Linked DNA regions of Pokkaliibacter sp. MBI-7. The protein of the gene in region 1 interacts with the protein of each later gene in a pairwise test. Links are inferred from orthologs where the notes say so. Each region holds a gene or a part of one and is shown on either strand. Other genes may lie near its edges. The genes, in order: QCD60_RS06395 and acpP.

What was found.
Region 2: the proteins of QCD60_RS06395 (region 1) and acpP interact in binary tests that used the Escherichia coli proteins (3 or more experiments, as listed by UniProt). The link is inferred for Pokkaliibacter sp. MBI-7 from one-to-one orthologs.

Annotation. Positions count from the first base shown.
Region 1 is NZ_JARVTG010000001.1:1,403,037-1,413,063, reverse strand. What follows is about bases 3,955-6,953. They hold QCD60_RS06395 (alpha/beta fold hydrolase), read left to right. Parts: upstream 3,955-5,104; coding sequence 5,105-5,803; downstream 5,804-6,953. Other genes in these bases: bioD (dethiobiotin synthase), read left to right, coding at 6,616-6,953; bioC (malonyl-ACP O-methyltransferase BioC), read left to right, coding at 5,796-6,569; bioF (8-amino-7-oxononanoate synthase), read left to right, coding at 3,955-5,112. Also shown: tsaA (tRNA (N6-threonylcarbamoyladenosine(37)-N6)-methyltransferase TrmO), read right to left, coding at 1-208; QCD60_RS06420 (LysM peptidoglycan-binding domain-containing M23 family metallopeptidase), read right to left, coding at 342-980; QCD60_RS06415 (TraB/GumN family protein), read right to left, coding at 1,039-1,941; QCD60_RS06410 (ComF family protein), read right to left, coding at 2,013-2,729; biotin synthase BioB, read left to right, coding at 2,855-3,931; more of bioF, read left to right, coding at 3,937-3,954; more of bioD, read left to right, coding at 6,954-7,311; QCD60_RS06380 (hypothetical protein), read left to right, coding at 7,341-7,613; QCD60_RS06375 (putative metalloprotease CJM1_0395 family protein), read left to right, coding at 7,632-8,603; QCD60_RS06370 (alpha/beta fold hydrolase), read right to left, coding at 8,632-9,402; QCD60_RS06365 (cytochrome b/b6 domain-containing protein), read left to right, coding at 9,498-10,027. UniProt on the Escherichia coli protein: The physiological role of BioH is to remove the methyl group introduced by BioC when the pimeloyl moiety is complete. It allows to synthesize pimeloyl-ACP via the fatty acid synthetic pathway through the hydrolysis of the ester bonds of pimeloyl-ACP esters.
Region 2 is NZ_JARVTG010000002.1:500,453-510,444, reverse strand. What follows is about bases 1,350-4,313. They hold acpP (acyl carrier protein), read right to left. Parts: upstream 2,967-4,313; coding sequence 2,733-2,966; downstream 1,350-2,732. Other genes in these bases: fabD (ACP S-malonyltransferase), read right to left, coding at 3,910-4,313; fabG (3-oxoacyl-ACP reductase FabG), read right to left, coding at 3,142-3,885; fabF (beta-ketoacyl-ACP synthase II), read right to left, coding at 1,406-2,644; pabC (aminodeoxychorismate lyase), read right to left, coding at 1,350-1,406. Outside these bases: endolytic transglycosylase MltG, read right to left, coding at 1-564; more of pabC, read right to left, coding at 564-1,349; more of fabD, read right to left, coding at 4,314-4,839; phosphate acyltransferase PlsX, read right to left, coding at 4,858-5,883; rpmF (50S ribosomal protein L32), read right to left, coding at 5,886-6,068; QCD60_RS21945 (YceD family protein), read right to left, coding at 6,088-6,606; QCD60_RS21940 (Maf family nucleotide pyrophosphatase), read left to right, coding at 6,762-7,370; signal peptide peptidase SppA, read right to left, coding at 7,451-8,476; QCD60_RS21930 (HAD-IA family hydrolase), read right to left, coding at 8,473-9,132; QCD60_RS21925 (alpha/beta hydrolase), read right to left, coding at 9,191-9,992. UniProt on the Escherichia coli protein: Carrier of the growing fatty acid chain in fatty acid biosynthesis.

The DNA.
Region 1 (10,027 bases):
CACGCTCGATATGTTCATGAAAGACAAAGGTCAGCCACAGGTGGGAAAAACCTTCGATGTCATCCAGACTGCTGGCCGGGATGTGCTGGTCAAGATGCAGTTCAATGCGGGCGGCGGTCACCAGCCCGGGCTGACGGGGGATGCCGAACTTTTCCTTATAGGGCGAGTGAATAAAGCCAATGGCCTGAAAGTGAAAGTCGGTCGACACGGAGTGCTATTCCTGTTGCTGTGGTCAGTATTGTCGCAAGGGGCGTTACTATAGGGGCTGTCAGCATCTGACTCCAGCCGGGTCATCTGCTCCGACAGGCGGGGGTGAATTGCGTCCTGATAGGCTTACGAGATCAGCGCAGATAGCTCATCGGGTTGACGGCCTGACCATGAATGCGCACCTCAAAGTGCACGTGCGTGCCATTGGCATGGCCGCTGTTGCCCATACGCGCTACCGGTTGTCCTTGCTGGACTGTTTCCCCCTTGTCCACCAGATTCACGCTGTTGTGGGCATACACCGTCTGAAAGCCGCCGCCGTGATCGATAATGATGATGCGGCCATAACCACGCATATTACCGCTGAATACCACCTTGCCCTGACCTGCTGCCAGTACTGATGTGCCACTGGGGCCACGGAAATCGACGCCGTTATGCATGCGGCCATCTCGCATGCCGAAGCCGGAGGAGTAATCAGGATGACTGACCGGATAGGCAAAGTGCCTGACCACTGCATCCGTCGGTACCTTCAGCTTATCGCCGATTTCAATGCGGCTGGGGTTGGCATCTGGGTTCAGGCGGCTCAGGGTTTTGACGCTGATGCCATAGCGACGGGCGATGCTGTAAAACGTATCCCCTGCCTTGACGTAGTAGGTCTGGGTATCGCCGGGAAGCGGCGGGTTGCTGCCGCAGCCGCCAAGCAGCAGGGCCAATATCAGTAAGGGAAGAGCGAGACGCAGTGAACGCGGGGCTTTCAGAGTGCTCAGCAATAACATTCATCCTCCTTGAAGGTGATGGTCAGATCCCTGGACGGCCGTCGTGTGCCAGCAATGCCTAACGAGGGGACTGCAGCTGCTGACTGGGAAAGTTCGCTGCATTGAGGCGAGCCAGCAAGCCATCAGGTCCGGGCATATGCAGTGCCCCTACGACAACGAAAAAGGTACCACTGCTGCGTAGTAAACGGATCAGTTTTTCTGCCATTTCAGCATTACGCTGACTGTTGAGCCGGTCCAGATAGGCTTTCAGGCGCGGGTCATCACCTGCTTCCTGTTCCGACTGGCGATAGACTGCAGGGCCATCCCCACGGCGCCAGGCCTGATACAGGCGGGGTAAAAAGTCCTTGTCCTGTTCCATCTGATCCAGCGTACTCACCAGATTGGCCACCTGAATATTCATATCGGGGACTGCGATGGCCTGCAGCTGACTCTCAAGTGTTTCCAGCGCCAGGATCTGCCGGTTGCCGGCGCGACGCATAAAGTAGTGATCAATACCGGCCGTAGTGTCAAATCCCTGCCGCTCAGCATCTGCCAGTACCAGCTGTGTACCCGCACGCCAGGGCTGCCAGGGTTGCATGGCGCTGTAATCCAGCCCCAGCTGTTGAGCATGCTGACGTAACCGTTGCTGATCCCTGGCTGAGAGCAGGTCTGACAGTCGCTGGCCGTTTTGTAGGTTACCGTAGTGATCGAACAGTTTCTGCTGGGCTGGCAGGGGGAGGTCGGTGGGATTGATTTCTACCACCAGATAATCAGACAGCGAAAATGCCGCTTCCACCGCTTGTGGCAGGGGATAGCCCTGCGGCGGGAAGGCATGCAGGGAGCCGAGCAGATACAGCGTGGCGGTCTGGGAACGAATCTGCCAGGCAAAGACTGGCTGAGCGCTGACCAGCTGGGGCACCAGCCAGAGACACAGGACCAACAGCCAGCCTGATAGTGCGAGTGGTATTCGGTATGGGCGCATAGTGCCGCGTTCTCCTTGAGGTGAGCTGCAGCTCAAGCAAATTGCCGGGGCCTGAAAATCGTTGCTATCGGTCAGTGATGGGGCGTCCGGGCCAGACACCACAGTTGCAGTCGGGTGATCTGCTGGCTGCGCAACAGTGCAGCAATGGCGTTGGCGGTCGCCCCGGTCGTCATGACGTCATCAATTACGGCTACATGACGGTAACCGGGATTACCGCGCAGCGCAAAGGCTGAGCGGAGATTGCGCCGCCGGGCCCGGGCACTCAGGCCTTGTTGTGTGGCAGTGGCCTGCGTGCGCTGCAGATAGTGGGTGTCGACCTTGATCTGCAAATGCCGGGACAGATACTGCGCGAGCCACAGGCTGTGATTGAAGCCGCGCTGCTGCAGACGCTGGCGGTGCATGGGTACCGGCAGCAAGACCTCTGGAAGCTGCAGCTCTGCTTCCTGCCAGGCGCCTAGCATCAGGCTGGCCAGCAGCCGACCTGCACTGAAGTCAGCCTGATATTTCCAGCGGCGAATCAGATATGGCAGTGGCGTTTCATAACGCCATGGACTCCAGACCCGGTTATACAGTGGCGCCTGTTTCAGACACTGACCGCACAGTCCCGTTGTACTCTGTGCCTCCAGAGGCAAGGCGCAGCCCAGACAGGCAGGCCGGTTGGAGGGCATATCCTGCTGACAGCCAGTACAGAGCAAGCCTGCTGGGGTGCGGGGATGACTCCTGCAAAGGATGCATGGGTAAAATAGCTGGTTAAAAATCGATCTGAGGTAAACCTTGTTGTTTTTCATTGGTTGACTCATTCCCTGAGCTGATTAAGATGGCGGTATTCCTGATGCCCCTGCGGAATCGCTGCCGTGCTGACCAGACCTGCAGTGCAGGGGCAAGTACGTTTACTTTTGCGGAGCACTGCACGATGTCAACCACTGTCATTCGCCATGATTGGACCGAGGGCGAAGTCCGCGCTCTGTTTGAGCAGCCTTTCAATGATTTGTTGTTTCAGGCTCAAACAACCCATCGTCAGTACTTTGATCCCAATCAGGTGCAGGTCAGCACCCTGTTGTCGATCAAAACCGGTTCCTGCCCTGAAGACTGTAAGTACTGCCCGCAAAGTGCGCATTACGACACCGGTCTGGAAAAACAGAAACTGATGGAAGTGAAGAAGGTACTGGAGGAGGCCGCCAGAGCCAAGGACAGCGGCGCCAGCCGTTTCTGCATGGGGGCTGCCTGGAAACATCCGACCCAGCGTGACATGCCTTACGTGCTGGAGATGGTGCGCGGTGTCAAAGCTATGGGGCTGGAGGCCTGTATGACACTCGGCACGCTCAATCGCGATCAGGCAGGTGAGCTGGCGGAGGCCGGGCTGGATTACTACAACCACAACCTCGATACCTCGCCAGAGTTCTATGACAGCATCATCACTACCCGTTCCTATCAGGAGCGACTGGATACCCTCAGTCATGTGCGCGACGCCGGTATGAAGGTCTGTTGTGGCGGCATCATGGGGATGGGCGAAAGTCTGCAGGATCGCATCGGCTTGCTGCGGGTACTGGCCAATATGCCTGATCATCCTGAAAGTGTGCCGATCAATATGCTGGTCAAGGTGGCGGGTACGCCTCTGGCAGAAGTTGAAGACCTGGACCCCTTCGACTTTATCCGCACCATCGCGGTAGCGCGGATCCTGATGCCACGCTCACATGTGCGACTGTCGGCCGGGCGCGAAAAGATGAATGAGCAGGTGCAGGCACTGTGTTTCATGGCGGGTGCCAATTCCATTTTCTATGGCGAAAAGCTGCTGACTACGCCTAACCCAGAGGCGCATGCAGACAAAGTGCTGTTCAGGAAACTGGGGATCACACCTGAAAGCCGTGAAGGGTTATCTGATGAGGCGCACGAACAGGCATTGTTGCAGCAGGTACGCCAGCAACAGCAGGCCAGCCTCTACCATGATGCCGGTGCTCCTCAGGCACAGGCCGCAGCTACCCTGCAGTAATCATGATGGATGCATTCAATCTGCAGGCTCGCCTGAAGGAGCGTCAGCAGCAGCATCTCTATCGCCAGCGCAGGACTCTGGAAGGTGCACAGCAACCAGAGGTCGTGCTGGAGGGGCAGCGCTATCTGGCGTTCTGCAGCAATGACTATCTGGGTCTGGCCAATGATCCACGGTTGAAGCAAAGCGCCATCGAGGCGGTGCAGCGTTATGGTGTTGGTAGCGGCGCTTCTCATCTGGTCAGCGGTCATAGTGCTGAGCATCATGCGCTGGAAGAAGAGCTGGCGGTATTCACCGGACGACAGCGAGCCCTGCTGTTTTCTACCGGCTACATGGCCAATCTGGGTGCCATCAGTGCACTGCTGGATGATCAGTCTGCCGTGTTTGAAGACCGCCTGAATCATGCCTCCCTGCTGGACGCTGGCCTGAACAGCGGCGCGCGCTTTCAGCGCTATCTGCACAATGACATCGACAATCTGGCCAGTCGTCTGAGCAAGGCGACGCAGTCGCACAAGCTGGTGGTGACAGATGGTGTTTTCAGTATGGATGGTGATGTCGCGCCATTGAATGAGCTGGCGCAGCTATGCCATGACCAGCAAGCCTGGTTGATGGTGGATGATGCCCATGGCTTTGGGGTTCTGGGAGCGCGCGGTGCTGGATTAGTTGAGGCCTGTGAGCTTGATCAGCAGCAGGTGCCTGTACTGATGGCAACCCTGGGTAAGGCATTGGGCTGTGCCGGTGCTTTTATCGCGGGTAGCGAGACCTTGATTGAGGCGCTGATTCAGTTTGCCCGCCCCTATATCTACACCACAGCAATGCCTCCCGCAGTAGCGGCAGCAGGACGTCAGGCGCTGCGTATTGTGCAGCAGGAGCTTGAGCGAAGACTGCATTTGCAGCATCTGATCAGACGCTTTCGTCATGAGGCTGAAGTCATGGGGCTGACACTGATGCCCTCACAGACCGCCATTCAGCCTGTGCTGGTAGGCTCTGCGGCACGGGCGATGGCGCTCTCTGCAAGCCTGCTGCAACAGGGCATCTGGGTCACGGCAATCCGTCCACCTACGGTGCCTGCTGGCATGTCTCGGCTGCGTATCACACTGACGGCAGCACATACCGATCAGCAACTGGATCGTCTGCTGCATGCCTTGGAACGCAGCTGGCGAGAGGTGAGCGATCATGACTGAGTGGGTGCTGATCAATGGCTGGGCGATGCCTGACCATCTCTGGCACAGTGTAGTAGAGCGGCTATCACCACAGGGTACTGTGCACCTTCTCTCACCTGACCGTCATGCCGGTACGTTGGCCGAGGCGGCCAACAGCATACTGGCTCAGGCACCTGAAAGGGCAAACTGGCTGGGCTGGTCACTGGGTGGTCGGCTGCTGATGGAGGCAGCTGTGCAGGCGCCTGAACGTATTGCTCTGGCTGTCACGCTGGCCGCCAGCCCCAGCTTTGTGGCCACAGCAAATGCACCGGGCATGTCGCCTGATGTGTTTGATCAGTTCATTGATGCCATGGAGCAGCAGCCTCTACCGACGCTTCGGCGCTTTGCCGGTATGGTAGCTCAGTCTCATCCACAAGGAAGAACCTTGCTGGCCATGTTACGTGACTATCATCTTGGGCTGAGCAGCGAGGAGCTGATCAGTCTGTCTCGGCAGTTACAGTGGCTGGCAGATGACTGCTGCCAGCGTTGGGCGGAGGTCATGGTACCGCAGCGCCACTATTTGGGGGCGTGCGATGGTCTGGTACCTTCGCAGATTGCCGAAGTTCTTAACGGTGCGATGACGGTAGTGGATGTGTTACCAGATCAGGGGCATCTGCTGCACTGGCCTGATACCGCATGGCTGGACTTATCGGGAAAGAGTGCGCATGCATAAGCAGAACATTGCCCGTGAATTCAGCCGTGCCGCTGCCGGCTATGATCAGGCAGCTGTTCTGCAGCGGGAGATCGCAGGACGTTTGCTGGCGGGCTTGCCTCATTTGTCTGGCCGGGTAGTTGATATGGGCTGCGGGACAGGGTACGTCAGCCGCCATTTGCCGGATGGGCTGCAGGTGCTGGCACTGGATATTGCCCAGGGAATGCTACAGCAGGCGCGTCATCTGGCATCTGCTGACGCCTATGTGAATGCGGATGCAGAAGCGCTGCCGCTGCAAGAGGGCTGTGCTGATGCGGTTGTTTCCAGTCTGGCAGTGCAATGGTGTCATCATCCCGCAAGGATGTTTGCCGAGGTGTGGCGCGTACTGAGGCCGGGAGGCTGGCTGTGCCTGACCACGTTGGGCCCCCGTACCTTGTGGGAATTACGAGCTGCCTGGGCAGCGGTCGATCAGGAGGAACACGTCAATCGCTTCGCCAGTTTAGCTTGCTGGCAGCAGGCTGCTGGTCATGACTGGGTAAATCAACACTGGCAGGCCCGTGACAGCGTGGCCTTGTACGACAGTGCCAGGCAGGTCATGCGTGATCTGAAACAGCTGGGTGCCAGCCATACTGATGCGGCAGAGGTGCATCGTGGCCGAGCGCTAGCGGGACGTCAGCGACTGCAGGCGCTGGAGCAGGCCTATGAACAAGTGTGTTCCGGTGATGCTCTGACCGTGACCTATGATGTGTTCTATGCGTATCTGCAGAAGCCCTGCAATCCACTGTAGTGCATTTCTGACTGGTTTTTATTACGTACGACAACCGGGTGAGTTCATGTCGATTTTTTTTGTTACTGGTACTGACACCGATGCGGGTAAGACGCTGGTGTCCTCTGCGTTGCTCTGGCGAGCGCGTCAGATGGGGCTGACAACCCTGGGTATCAAACCCATTGCCTCTGGCTGCGAACAACAGGATGGTGGCTGGCGCAATCGTGATGCGCTGAGCCTGCAGCAGCAAAGCTGGCCGCAACTGGACTACGCGCTGCATAACCCGTTGCGTTTCCCCGAGGCCATTGCGCCTCATATCGCGGCTGAACTGCATGGGCAGCATCTGAGTGTGACGTCGGTGGAGCAGGCGTTGCAGCCCGTGCTGGCACAAAAGGCACAGTTCACTCTGATTGAGGGTGCAGGTGGCTGGCATCTGCCATTGAATAATCAGGGGCAGATGCTATCGGACTGGGTGGTGCAGCATACCTGGCCTGTTGTACTGGTTATCGGGTTGCGTCTCGGTTGTCTGAATCATGCCAGCCTGACCGTCAGCGCGATCCGCCAGGCAGGTCTGATGCTGGCTGGCTGGGTGGTAAACCATGTAGATCCTGATATGCCTTATCAGCAGGAAAATATTGCAACTCTTCAGGCAACAATGCCTGCACCGTGCCTGGGCAGAATTCCATGGCTGGAGCAGGTCAGTACAGAAAACGCGGCACCCTTCCTCAATCTGCAACCTTTACATTTAGTCGGTGTTGGCTAAAATTTGTTCAGAATATGAGGTGATATTCAATGCAGATTCAGGGCAGTACTTTCACCTATGGGCAACTGGGTATCCAGCGAGGTCTGGCACAGCTGGATCAGGCGGGGGCACAGATTGCGCAAGGTTCGGTCAGTGATAGTTCCGCTAGCTCGGGCAACGGCCTCAGTAACGATCAGGGTTCTGCTTCGGTTGAGGATGGTTTGCTGAGCTTGCCTGAAGCAAAAGTTTTGGTTCAGGCTGGCGCCAAGGTATTGGAAGCGCAAAATTCAACCTTAGGAACATTGCTGGATATTAAGGTTTAACTCGCTACGAGGTCATCCGTGCTGATTTCAAGCCTGGGGCTGACCTATCAACCCACTACTGCTTCAACGCCGCCTGCTCCTCAGGCAGCAGCTAATCTTACTGAGCTGACAGTCGCCCAGCAGGTTACTGCGCCTCCGTTAAATAATGGCTCACAGAATCAGCAGCAGTCTTCCGGACAGGGCTCCAGCTTATTGCAGGACAGGGAGGGGGAGCTACGCGCAAAAGAGCGTATCGCCACCAATGCCGCTAAAACATCTGGCAATACATCAACCGTTGGTGAGCAATTATCAACGGCAGATCAGCAGCAGGTGGATGAGCTGCAGTCGCGTGATCAGCAGGTTAAAGATCATGAGCGGGCTCACTCCAATGCGGCGGGTCAATACGGAGGCTCGCCTCAGTATGATTACACCCGGGGACCAGACGGGCGCTTGTATGCTACAGACGGTGAGGTATCAGTAGACACCTCACCCGTGCCGAACAACCCTCAGGAAACCATCGAAAAGGCACAGGCTATTATCAAGGCGGCCCGTGCTCCCGTTGATCCTTCTGCGCAGGATGACAAGATTGCGCTTGAGGCTCAGCGTATGCTGGCTGAAGCTCAGGCTGAACTGGCCAGAGACCAGGCCAAGGAGAATCAGCAGACCCAGCAACAAGCGCAGCAGCAGCTACAGGATGATACGTCAACTCAGGCGCGTGCATTGGAGCAGATACAGGAGCGCATTGAGCCGCTGGCGAGTCAAGCTGTGCAAGGAGGCGATGACGCTTCGTCTGCATCTGGGCGGGGAGCTAGTGACGCACAGGCTGCCCAGAGCGACACTGCTCAATCTACTGCTGCTAATGGTGAAACGGTGCCCATTCCCCCCACGCCTGTGGATGATCAGCTAGCCAAAGTCCAGCAGCAGCTTCGGGAGATCAATCGGCGTCTCGTCGAACTCGGTGTTTATTCCCGGCTCTATCCCTCAGGTGGTTTTGTTAACACTCAGGCCTGAGTCCGCTTGCATCTCCCTTTTCTGGTTATTAGTTATCTGCTTGCAGAAATCGATTCACTATTCGTAAAAAGAGTTCCGGCTTCTCTGCATGAGGCCAGTGGCCTGCATTCTGTATTACTTTGTAACCCGCCTGTGGGAATAACTGCACAATGGCATCCCTATACTCGGCTGTAATATAGGCTGAGCGTTCTCCTTTGATAAATAATGTGGGGCCCTGATAGGGACTGCCTGACGGTGCTTGACTAATCTGGTCGTAGTCCTCACGGAGAGTGGTCAGGTTGAAACGCCAGGCAAATTGCCCTGACTCATTACGGTAGAGGTTTTTCAGCAGAAACAAGCGCACACTGCTGTCTTCTATATACGGCTGTAGCTGCTGGTCAGCTTGAGAGCGACTTGTCAGCTGTGTCAGATCAAGTTGCTCAAGGCCGCGAAAAACATCGTCATGATGTCGGGGATAGTGCACAGGGGCTATATCGACCACTATCAGGCGTTCAATTAATGAAGGTGCTTGCAGGGCAAGCTGCATCGCTACCTTGCCACCCATTGAATGCCCCATCAGCAGAACTCGGGATAGCTTAAGCTGGCTGAGAAGGTCGATAACATCCTGACACATGGCAGGATAACTATGCGGTTTTGCGTGTTCTGAGCGACCGTGGTTGCGCAAATCGACACTGATGACGTCAAAGTGTTCTGACAGCTGGCGGGTGACGCTGCCCCAGTTATCTAACGAGCCGAACAGGCCGTGCAGAATAAGCAGCGTAGGACCGGTGCCGATACGCTGAAAGTTCAGTGACAACATGGAGCCTCCTTGTGTGTGACTGGGCAGTATAGCAGGGAGACGATATGCAGTTAGCCGGTATCCGCTTTGGAGGCATGAAAGGATAATGAGGGAGGTTGAAATTGCATAAGGTTAAGGTCTGGGATGGTTCTACCCGAGTTTTTCACTGGGGGCTGGTGGGACTGATAGCAGGGTTGTGGATCAGCGCTGAGCTCGGTTATATGGACTGGCACACCCGTTTTGGCTATGCCGTCATGGTGCTGCTGCTTTTTCGCTGGGGTTGGGGATTCTGTGGGAGCTTCTACTCTCGCTTTTCTGAATTTATAAAAAAGCCTGGTCAAGTGGTGTTCTATCTGCAGTCTCGTCAGTATTCAGGCCCGGTGCCCAGTCTGGGACATAACCCTTTGGGTGGTTGGATGGTGGTAGCGCTGCTGTTGACGTTAAGTCTGCAAGTCACATCAGGGCTGCTGGCCAATGACGATATCTTTACTACAGGGGCATTGGCTTTTCTCGTCAGTAAGGAGGCGAGTGATGTTCTGACCACTCTGCACAAAGGTCTGTTTAATGTATTGCTCGGGCTTTTTGCCTTGCATGTGCTGGCGGTTATTGTTCATGAAATGAAAGGTGAAAAGCTGGTTCGAGCAAT
Region 2 (9,992 bases), on another replicon or contig:
CAGTACTTTCTGCATACGGTCATAGGCCTGAGAAAGCACATCAGCATCAGACATACTTGAATGATAGACATAGGTATCAGGGAAAAACCGCCCTTCCGGGTGCTGCCCCTCATGCCCCAGCTTCTGCATAACAGCGGCAGGTGTCATACCATCCAATACACTCGCTAACTTCTCCTGCTCATGCAGGATGCGAAGGAAGTCTTTGAAGGAATGCCCTTCCACCAGGGTGACGCGATATTCCACTACTTTGCCTTCCTGCATCATCTGCAATAACTGCAAAGGAGTCAGACCAGGAGACAACTGATACTCTCCCGCCTTGATGGTGGCATTAGGGTGTTTCCATCGGTTATACAGTAACAGCAGCCTGGCATGCTGCATTAATCCTAAGCGCTCTACATCCTTGGCAACCTGATTCAGTGAACTGCCCGGGCGCAATGTGTAAACCTGATTATCATTCTGCAGTGCCAGTGGTTTGTTTAATTGCTGCCATCCCCATTGCCATGCAAATGACCCAGCAACAACCAGCACCAGAATGGTCAGCAACAACCTCATTAACCACTTCATTATTGATACTCAGCCTCTAGCAACGCTTCTCGCAATCGCAAACTTATATCTCTGGACGGTAATGTTCTATCTGCCACTTCCACCGCAGGAAGAATGCCAATAAGCGCATTGCAGAAGAAAACCTCATCTGCGCTCGATAAGTCCTCAAGATTGAAAATACCAACCCTGGCCTCAAGCCCAAGGCCATTGGCATTTTCAAGCAACCAACGGCGTCTGGTCCCTGCTATACCACACCCGCTCACATCAGCGGTAAGCAGTACTCGCTCCTTGACCAGAAAAAGATTGCTCATGGTACCGCAGATCATATTGCCAGCGGTGTCATTCAGAATGCCCTCGTAGTACTCGGGATCATTCCACTCATTACGAGCGATCACCTGCTCCATGCGATTTAGATGCTTCAACCCGGCCAGCACCTCCGACCGCGCAAGCCGCAACGAACAAAGTCGCACTTTAATACCCGTTCTGGCCAGAGCTTCAACATCAGTCGCAGGAAATACAGTGACAATACGAGTCAGTGGCGCGTCTGCAGTATATCGATAGCCACGCTGGCCAATACCACGTGTTATGGTGATTTTTAGGGTTGCCTCAGTTAACTCAGCAACAAATAGCAGACGTTCGATGTCACTCAGCAGCGATTGCTGCAAAGCCTCAGCATTGAAGGAGAAATTAAGGCGGGTTAAGCCTGCTTCCAGACGTTGCCAGTGCAACGCCCAGAGAGCAGGTTGAGAGCATACGATACGAACCGTTTCAAACAGTCCATCGCCGTACATCAGCCCTCTATCCAGAATACTGATTTGATCAGAAGGCTGACCATCGACCAGTGAAGCCGGCAGAAACAGCATCACACCTTGCGGAAAATAAGGGTGCCGTTTGTGCCGCCAAAACCAAAGGAATTGGAGACAGTCACATCAATTTTTGCTTGTCGGGCAGCACCCGGCACATAGTCAAGGTCACAACCCTCCGACGGATTTTCAAGGTTGATAGTGGGCGGTACCACCTGATCACGCAGTGCCAGCGTGCAGAACACAGCTTCTACAGCGCCTGCAGCACCTAACAGATGCCCAATCATCGATTTGGTAGAGCTGACAGTAAGTTTATACGCATGCTCACCAAACACAGACTTCACTGCGTTAGACTCAGCTTTATCACCTGCTGGAGTAGATGTACCGTGAGCGTTGATGTAATCCACTTCCTCCACATTCAAGGCTGCATCCTTGACGGCATTGTGCATGGACTGCGCAGCGCCTGCACCATCTTCAGGCGGTGAGGTCATATGGTAAGCGTCATCACTCATGCCAAAACCAATCAGCTCAGCATAAATCGTCGCGCCGCGGGCTTTTGCATGTTCATACTCTTCCAGAACCAGCACACCAGCACCATCGCTCAATACGAAACCATCACGATCCTGATCCCAGGGCCGGCTTGCTGCCGTCGGGTCATCATTACGTGTGGATAGCGCACGGGCAGCAGCAAAACCACCCAGACCTAACGGAGTGGTAGCCATTTCAGCACCACCAGCCAACATGACATCTGCATCGCCATGACTGATCATTCGCGCCGCAAAGCCAATATTGTGTGTACCAGTGGTACAGGCAGTCGTGATAGCAATATTTGGTCCCTTGAAACCATAGCGGATCGCAAGGTTGCCAGAAATCATATTGATGATGGAACCAGGAACAAAGAAGGGGGATATGCGTCTTGGCCCGGAAGCGTTCAGAACATCGTGGTTTTTCTCAATCATTGGCAATCCACCAATGCCAGAGCCTATTGCCACACCAACACGATCCAGATCCAGGGAGTCACTTATGAGTCCGGCGTCTTGAATTGCCTGTTGAGCAGCCGCCATACCGTATTGGATAAAAAGGTCCATTTTTTTGGCTTCTTTACTATCCATGTACAGACTGGTATCGAAATCTTTTACACAACCGCCAAAACGCGTGCTGAAAGCAGCGGTGTCAAAATGCTCGATAAGTCCGATGCCGCTTTTGCTGGCAAGAATGTTGCTCCAGGTTTCTTCGACTGTATTCCCCAGGGGGGTGAGCATGCCGAGCCCCGTCACTACCACTCTTCTCCGAGACATGCGCATATCCTCCAACGTTACTGAAAAGAAAAGCCGCTCTATTTACTCAATAGAAGCGGCTTTTCATGAAACCGAACAGGTCTAGTGCTTATTGATGAGCTTTGATGTAATCAATGGCAGCCTGAACAGTAGAGATCTTTTCAGCTTCTTCGTCTGGAATTTCGGTCTCGAATTCTTCTTCCAGAGCCATAACCAGCTCAACGGTGTCCAGGGAGTCAGCACCCAGGTCATCTACAAAAGAAGACTCAAGAGTGATTTCGTCTTCTTTAACACCAAGCTGCTCAGCAACGATCTTTTTTACGCGCTCTTCAATAGTGCTCATAACGTATCCTATTTGCTCAACACAACCCACATTATCAAATGCGGATGGCTATTTTAGGTAAACCCACGTCCTTTGCCAAGCTTGGCAGGAGAGGCGCCTTTTTACAGGTGCCGCATATATCTGCGGCACATTATCAATAATTTATCGGAGATTACAAGGTTAGATGCTGTTTGCATCAGCCCATGTACATACCACCGTTAACATGCAGGGTCTCACCAGTCATGTAAGCAGCACCTTCGCCCGCAAGGAAACCTACTACAGATGCAATTTCTGTAGGCAGGCCCAGTCGGGCCATAGGGATTTGACCTTTAAGATGAGTCTTATGCTCTTCAGCTAGGCCACTGGTCATATCAGTATCAATAAAACCCGGCGCGACGGCATTGACCGTAATATTGCGAGAGGCAACTTCCCGTGCCAATGCACGAGTAAAGCCCTCAATACCCGCCTTAGCTGCTGCATAGTTTGCCTGACCTGCATTACCCATCGAGCCAACTACTGAGCTGATGCTAACGATACGCCCCCAACGAGCCTTTGTCATGCCACGCAGACATGCCTTGGACAGACGATAAACAGAGCTCATATTGGTATTAACCACCTGATCCCACTCATCATCTTTCATGCGCATCAGGATATTATCCTTGGTGATACCTGCATTGTTGACAAGAATCTGGATGGCACCATACTCGCTGGCGACAGCATCAACCACGGACTGAATACTGTCTGTATCCGCTACATCCAGAACCATCCCTCTACCTTTGACACCAGCTTCAGCCAGTGCATCAGAAATGGATGCAGCCCCTTTGTCAGAGGTAGCAGTACCAACCACGACGGCACCCTGACGCCCCAATTCAAGAGCAATGGCACGCCCGATACCACGGGTAGCACCTGTTACAAGCGCAACTTTACCTTCGATACTCATACACTAAGCCGCTATCAGTTTTAGTTAGGCCAGCGCACTGGCCAACGATGCAGGATCATTGATTGCTGCAACATCGAGTGTGCGCGCAATACGCTTATTCAGACCAGACAGCACCTTACCAGGGCCGCATTCAAGCATAGTCTCAACACCCTGAGCAACCATGAACTCCACAGAGCGGGTCCACAATACAGGGCTGTATAACTGTTTAAGCAAACGTTCACGTATACCTTCCAGACTGTCCGAAACCTGTGCATCTACGTTCTGAACAACCGCAATGGCAGGCACAACCAACTCTACATCTGCAACAATGGCAGCCAGTCGATCTGCAGCAGGCTTCATTAACATGCAGTGTGAAGGCACACTCACAGACAACGGCAAGGCTCGCTTGGCGCCTGCCTCTTTACATAACACCATGGCACGCTCAACAGCAGCAGCCTCACCAGCGATAACCAGCTGCCCGGGAGAATTATAGTTCACTGCTGACACTATCTGCCCTTCAGCCGCCTTATCGCAGCAAGCCTCTACAACCGCATCGTCCAGACCAAGAATTGCTGCCATCGCACCTTGCCCCGCTGGCACCGCTTCCTGCATAAGTTCACCACGAGTACGAACCAATCGCACGCCATCAACCAGAGACATAGCTCCCGAACAAACCAGCGCCGTGTACTCACCCAAACTATGTCCAGCCATATAGCCAGGCGTGCGCCCACCCAACTGCTGCCACAATCTCCATAACGCCACACTGGCAGTCAGCAGCAAAGGCTGGGTGTTTTCAGTTTTATTAAGCTCCTCATCAGGACCCTGCTGAGCCAGACTCCACAGATTGATACCGATAACATCAGAAGCTTCAGCAAAAGTTTCCCCTATTACGTTGTGAGCCTCGGCCAGTTCGCCAAACATCCCCAGATGCTGCGACCCTTGCCCAGGAAAGACAAACGCCAGTTTGGAATCCATGCACACTCTCTCTTTCTATTAGGTAGCACTTGAAATATCTGAATCTACCAAAGCTTCCTGCAGTCGGGCTGGCAGCTTTAATCGAGTCAGCATAGCAGCATAGTTCAGCGCATTAAGAAATGCAGCCTCACTTGCACCACCGTGACTTTTCACAACACACCCGTTTACACCCGCCAATACTGCTCCGTTATATATAGCAGGCTCAAACCTTTTCCCCCAAGCACGCAAAGAAGGCATCAACATCGTCGCAAGCAATCGACTGTACCAGTGTGCCTTGAGATACTCACTGAGAGAGTCCACAATAAGACGCGCAACTCCTTCACCCGTTTTCAAAGCAACATTGCCGACAAAGCCATTGCAGACAACCACATCAGCTCGCCCTTCAAACATCCCATCACCTTCTACGAAGCCAATGAAGCGAAGCCTCTTGTCATTAGCCAGAATCTCGGCCGCAGCCTGCACCACCCCACTACCTTTAACTGGTTCTTCGCCTACATTCAGCAAAGCAATTCCAGGATCAACCCGCCCTGTCATCAGTGCTGCGAGCACACTCCCCATAATGGCATAGCTATGAAGATGGCGAGAAGTCGCCTCCAGATTCGCCCCCAAATCAATCAATAAGCATTGCCCTTTTCGAGTAGGAAGAGTGGTAGCAATAGCTGGACGATCTACCCCCTCAAGACGTCCGAGAATGGTACACGCCATTGCCATCAGCGCACCGGTATTGCCGGCACTGACCATAGCATCGACGTCTCTTTCTGACAGCGCCCGTAGCCCGATTGCCATAGAAGAATCACGCTTACTGCGCAAAACCTGAGATGGTTTATCACTCATAGCAATATCAGACTGGGAAAATGCAACAGATATCCGCGCAGCCAAACTTTCGTGCTTTTGCACAAACGGCAAAAGGACATCTTGCGCACCGTAGAGACGCACATCGACATCAGGCTGTGAGGAGAGAAACTTGAAAATAGCGGGGAGGGTAACGCGGGGACCGAAGTCCCCGCCCATCACATCAACTGCAATGGTTGTGCGCAGTGGCAAAATTAGTCTTCAGACTTGCTTGCTACTACTTGACGACCACGATAAAAACCGTCTGGAGAAACGTGGTGACGCAGGTGAGTTTCACCGCTGGTTGCATCAACGCTCAGTGCAGGTGCACTCAGAGCGTCATGAGAACGACGCATACCACGCTTAGAACGGGTTTTACGGTTCTGTTGTACTGCCATGACTAAGAAGCTCCTAAGTCTATTTCTTCAATTTCAGCTGTGTTAACACATCAAACGGATTGGACGCTGGCCTTTCGTCCAATACTTCTTCGACCGCCTCGCCGTACTCAGTCTTGACCTCACAATCTTCGTGCAGAGGCACGAGAGGTAAACTGACTATCAGCTCGTCTTCCAACACGGGAAGCATCTCAACAAACTCATCACTCACGATCAAAGGGTCGTAATGTGACGGTAAATTTGCTGCAGCTTCGTCGTGCCAGACGATCCCCAGGGAGAAGTCGCTCTCCACTGCCAACTTCACTGACTCCAGACAACGCTGGCAGGTCATTTCAACCTGAGCATGAAGATCACCTCGCACAAAGCGAATACGCTCTTCATCCACGCCAAACTCCATTGACACTTTCACAACCCCTGCAGAGCCCTGCAGCGACTCAACCAGACGCGTGAAATGGGATAGAGGGAGTTCCCCGGTCCAGGAGCTCCCTTTTTCAGCCCACTTACGTGGGTTAATTTTTGCCGGAAATGCTTGATTCGACATAAGCGCGCAATGATATTCACCAACCCCGGCAGTGTCAAAGGTCAATTACATACATAATGTATTAACCCCGGTGCTGTGTAACAGAACACCGCAACCTTTGCGTGAGGCATATTAATGTTAGACTCCGCGCCTATTGTCCACTCCAGAGCGGCTCCATGCAAATGCCTTCTTCCAATCCTCCGCAGATAGTTCTGGCCTCCACCAGTCCATACCGCAAAGTATTACTCTCCACACTTACCTCTTCATTTGTATGCACCAGCCCCAGCGCAGACGAAACAGCCCAGCCAGACGAAGCAGCCGATGCTCTGGCTCAGCGTCTAGCCAGGGCGAAAGCAGAAAGCCTTATTAACCAGCATCCTTATTCGCTCATCATCGGTTCAGATCAGGTTGCTTCGCTCAACGGTCACTGTCTCGGCAAACCCGGTAACTATGACAATGCTTTTACACAACTCTCCATGAGTTCAGGTCAGATTGTGAGTTTTTTCACTGGCATATGCCTGCTGAATAGCCAGTCTGGTAAGTATCAATTAGACGTAGTGCAATTTGATGTGCGCTTTCGACAATTAACGAAAGAGCAAATTCATCACTATTTGCTACGAGAGCAACCTTATGACTGCGCAGGCAGTTTCAAATCAGAGGGGCTGGGTATTGCACTATTTGAAGAAATGCGTGGCAGTGATCCATCGAGCCTGATTGGTTTGCCCTTAATCCGACTAACACAGATGCTGATGAATGAAGGGATTGATATTTTGACGTTGGAGTAAAACACTCTCACTTTAAACAAAAAGGCGCAGAAACATGTTCCTGCGCCTTTACTTTATCAGTCATGTCCAGACTGGATAACTCAGTGCATCAATGGCAAATCCAAACCCAGCTGTTGCGATACCCCTCGACCAACACTGACACCAAATTCTCTGGTCAGTTTTTGCCAAGGCGACATCTCTGGTGCATAGTCTTGCACCTCATCCAGCCCAACAACCTCCCTGGCAACACTATCTACGCTACCCAAGCCATCAATCAGCCCGAGAGTCACCGCTTGCTGTCCGGTCCAGACCATACCAGTAAACAAGTCCGGCGCATCCTTAAGTCTGTCACCACGTCCTTTCTTCACCTCATCGATAAATTGCTGATGAGTGACATCCAGCATCGCCTGCCAACGCTGGTCAATCTCCTCAGACCGAGGACTGAAAGGGTCCAACAGGTTCTTGTATTTACCTGATGTCATGGTTCGGCGCTCAACGCCCAACTTATCCATCAGCTGCACAAACCCAAAGCCTGATGAAATAACGCCAATGGAACCGACGATACTGGCTTTATCAGCATAGATATCGTCCGCAGCGGCTGCCACATAGTAGCCTCCTGAAGCTCCGATATCATCGATCACGGCATAGAGCTTCTTGTCAGGATGCAACCCTCGAAGACGTTTGATTTCATCGTAGATCTGCCCGGCCTGCACGGGACTGCCGCCTGGGCTATTGATACGCAGAATGACTGCTTTGGCATGAGCATCAGCAAAGGCATCACGCAATGAAGCATTGATAGCGTCCGCACTTGCCTCCTCACCATCCGCAATAACACCCTTCAGGTCGATCAGAGCAACGTGATCCTTGGCCCCCAACTCGGTCTCTGCACTAGGCCATGCGAGCAGAAGAATAACGATGAAGTAGCCCAGCGTAGCGAGCTTAAAGAAGATCCCCCAACGTCTTGCCCTGCGTTGCTCCCTGAACAACCCAAGTACGACTTTCTCAATAAGGCGCCATTCCTTATTGGTGCGCACCTCCAGCGGCTGACCAGAGAAGTCCTTGTCCACACCAGTGCTACTTGTATCCTGTTGATCGGATCCTTCCGGCCGCCAATTAGAGTCGCTCACCCTTTCTCCTTAGTTTCCGTAAGCCAATGAACAATATCGCGAATTGAAGTGAAGAAAGCTTTCGGCGCAAAGGGTTCCAGCCGCTCCGCACCATGTACGCCATAGAGAACAGCTGTAGAGTCGATACCAGCCGCTTGCGCCATCTGTAAATCAAAACTGGTATCCCCTACCAGCAGCGCGTCGCTTGCCTGTACCCCATAATGCTCCAGCAGCTCAAAAAGCATTTGAGGATGGGGCTTGGAGGCCGTCTCATCAGCGCAGCGCGATGCTGAAAAATACTCACCCAGGCCAGTATTCTGCATTCCTCTGTCTAGTCCACGGCGACTTTTCCCAGTTGCCACCGCCAGAGAGTAACTAGCCTCTCGCAATGCGGTAAGCGTTTCTCTGACGTGAGGAAATGTCGGAGATGGCTGCTGATCTGCATCAAAAAAGTGATGACTATAGATTGTCCGGAAATACTGATTGGATTGAGGAGATATCCCCGGAAACAAAGCTTCAACCATTTCAGGCAAACCCAACCCGATCAATTCCCTGATCTGACTAGCGCTCGGCTGAGCAAGCCCGGCATCTTTGGCTGCCCGCAGCATACATTGTGTGATTCGCTGTGCAGAATCGATAAGCGTTCCATCCCAGTCAAATATGATCAGTTTGTACATCAGCCATCCCGTAAATTTATTGCGACTCCAAACATCCGCCAGGTAAAAGCGTTAAACACTAACTGTTTGTATAGCGTTGACGTGCCTCGTTCATCAACCGGGCAATCTGCCGTGGTTTTTGATAAGGCAACGAGTGATCCGTACCTTTCACCTCATGGTAGTTAACCATGGTGTTTTGCCTGGCCAGATGAAGATAGTGATCATGCAACTCGCGAACACTACGCCCACCCGCAAATAATTCTGCGTGCTGTAAATGCTCAAGCAACTGATCCCGCTCGACCTCATGGGCCGAGCGAGTCACAGAGTCCAGTGCATTGGCAAATCCTAACGGTCGCTCTGCCAAACGGCTGATCGTCATAGACTCGGTTTTGTCTGATCGATTGCGCCCCGGCGCAATGGTATCGAGAAACAAACGAATTCCATCACTGGGATCATGCTGTTGGCGAATATGCTGTGCCGCCTCAGAGTAACGCTCACGAATACTCCTGACCTCATTGATATCGGCTCGGTCCAGCAGTGCAGGCTCCAGCAGATAAAGCTGTCCCACTCGTGAAGGATTACGCTGCTTAAGCAACATGGCTATTAACCCCCCGAAGGAGTAGCCACCCAGATCGAAACGCCACCACCCGAGCTGATCCAGCAGACGCACAACATCATCACACACTTCCTGCACGGTAAAAGTGGATTCACTGCCGTCCAGGTAACGGGTTTCCCCCATTCCTCGCAAATCCGGCACGAGTATCTGACCCCAATGATCCAGATGCTCGACAATCGCAGACCAGGTCAGCTCCCCTGCCACACCCGCGCCATGCAGCAGCAACAAGCGTTCGGAAGAAGAGGCAACATTGTTGGTATATATC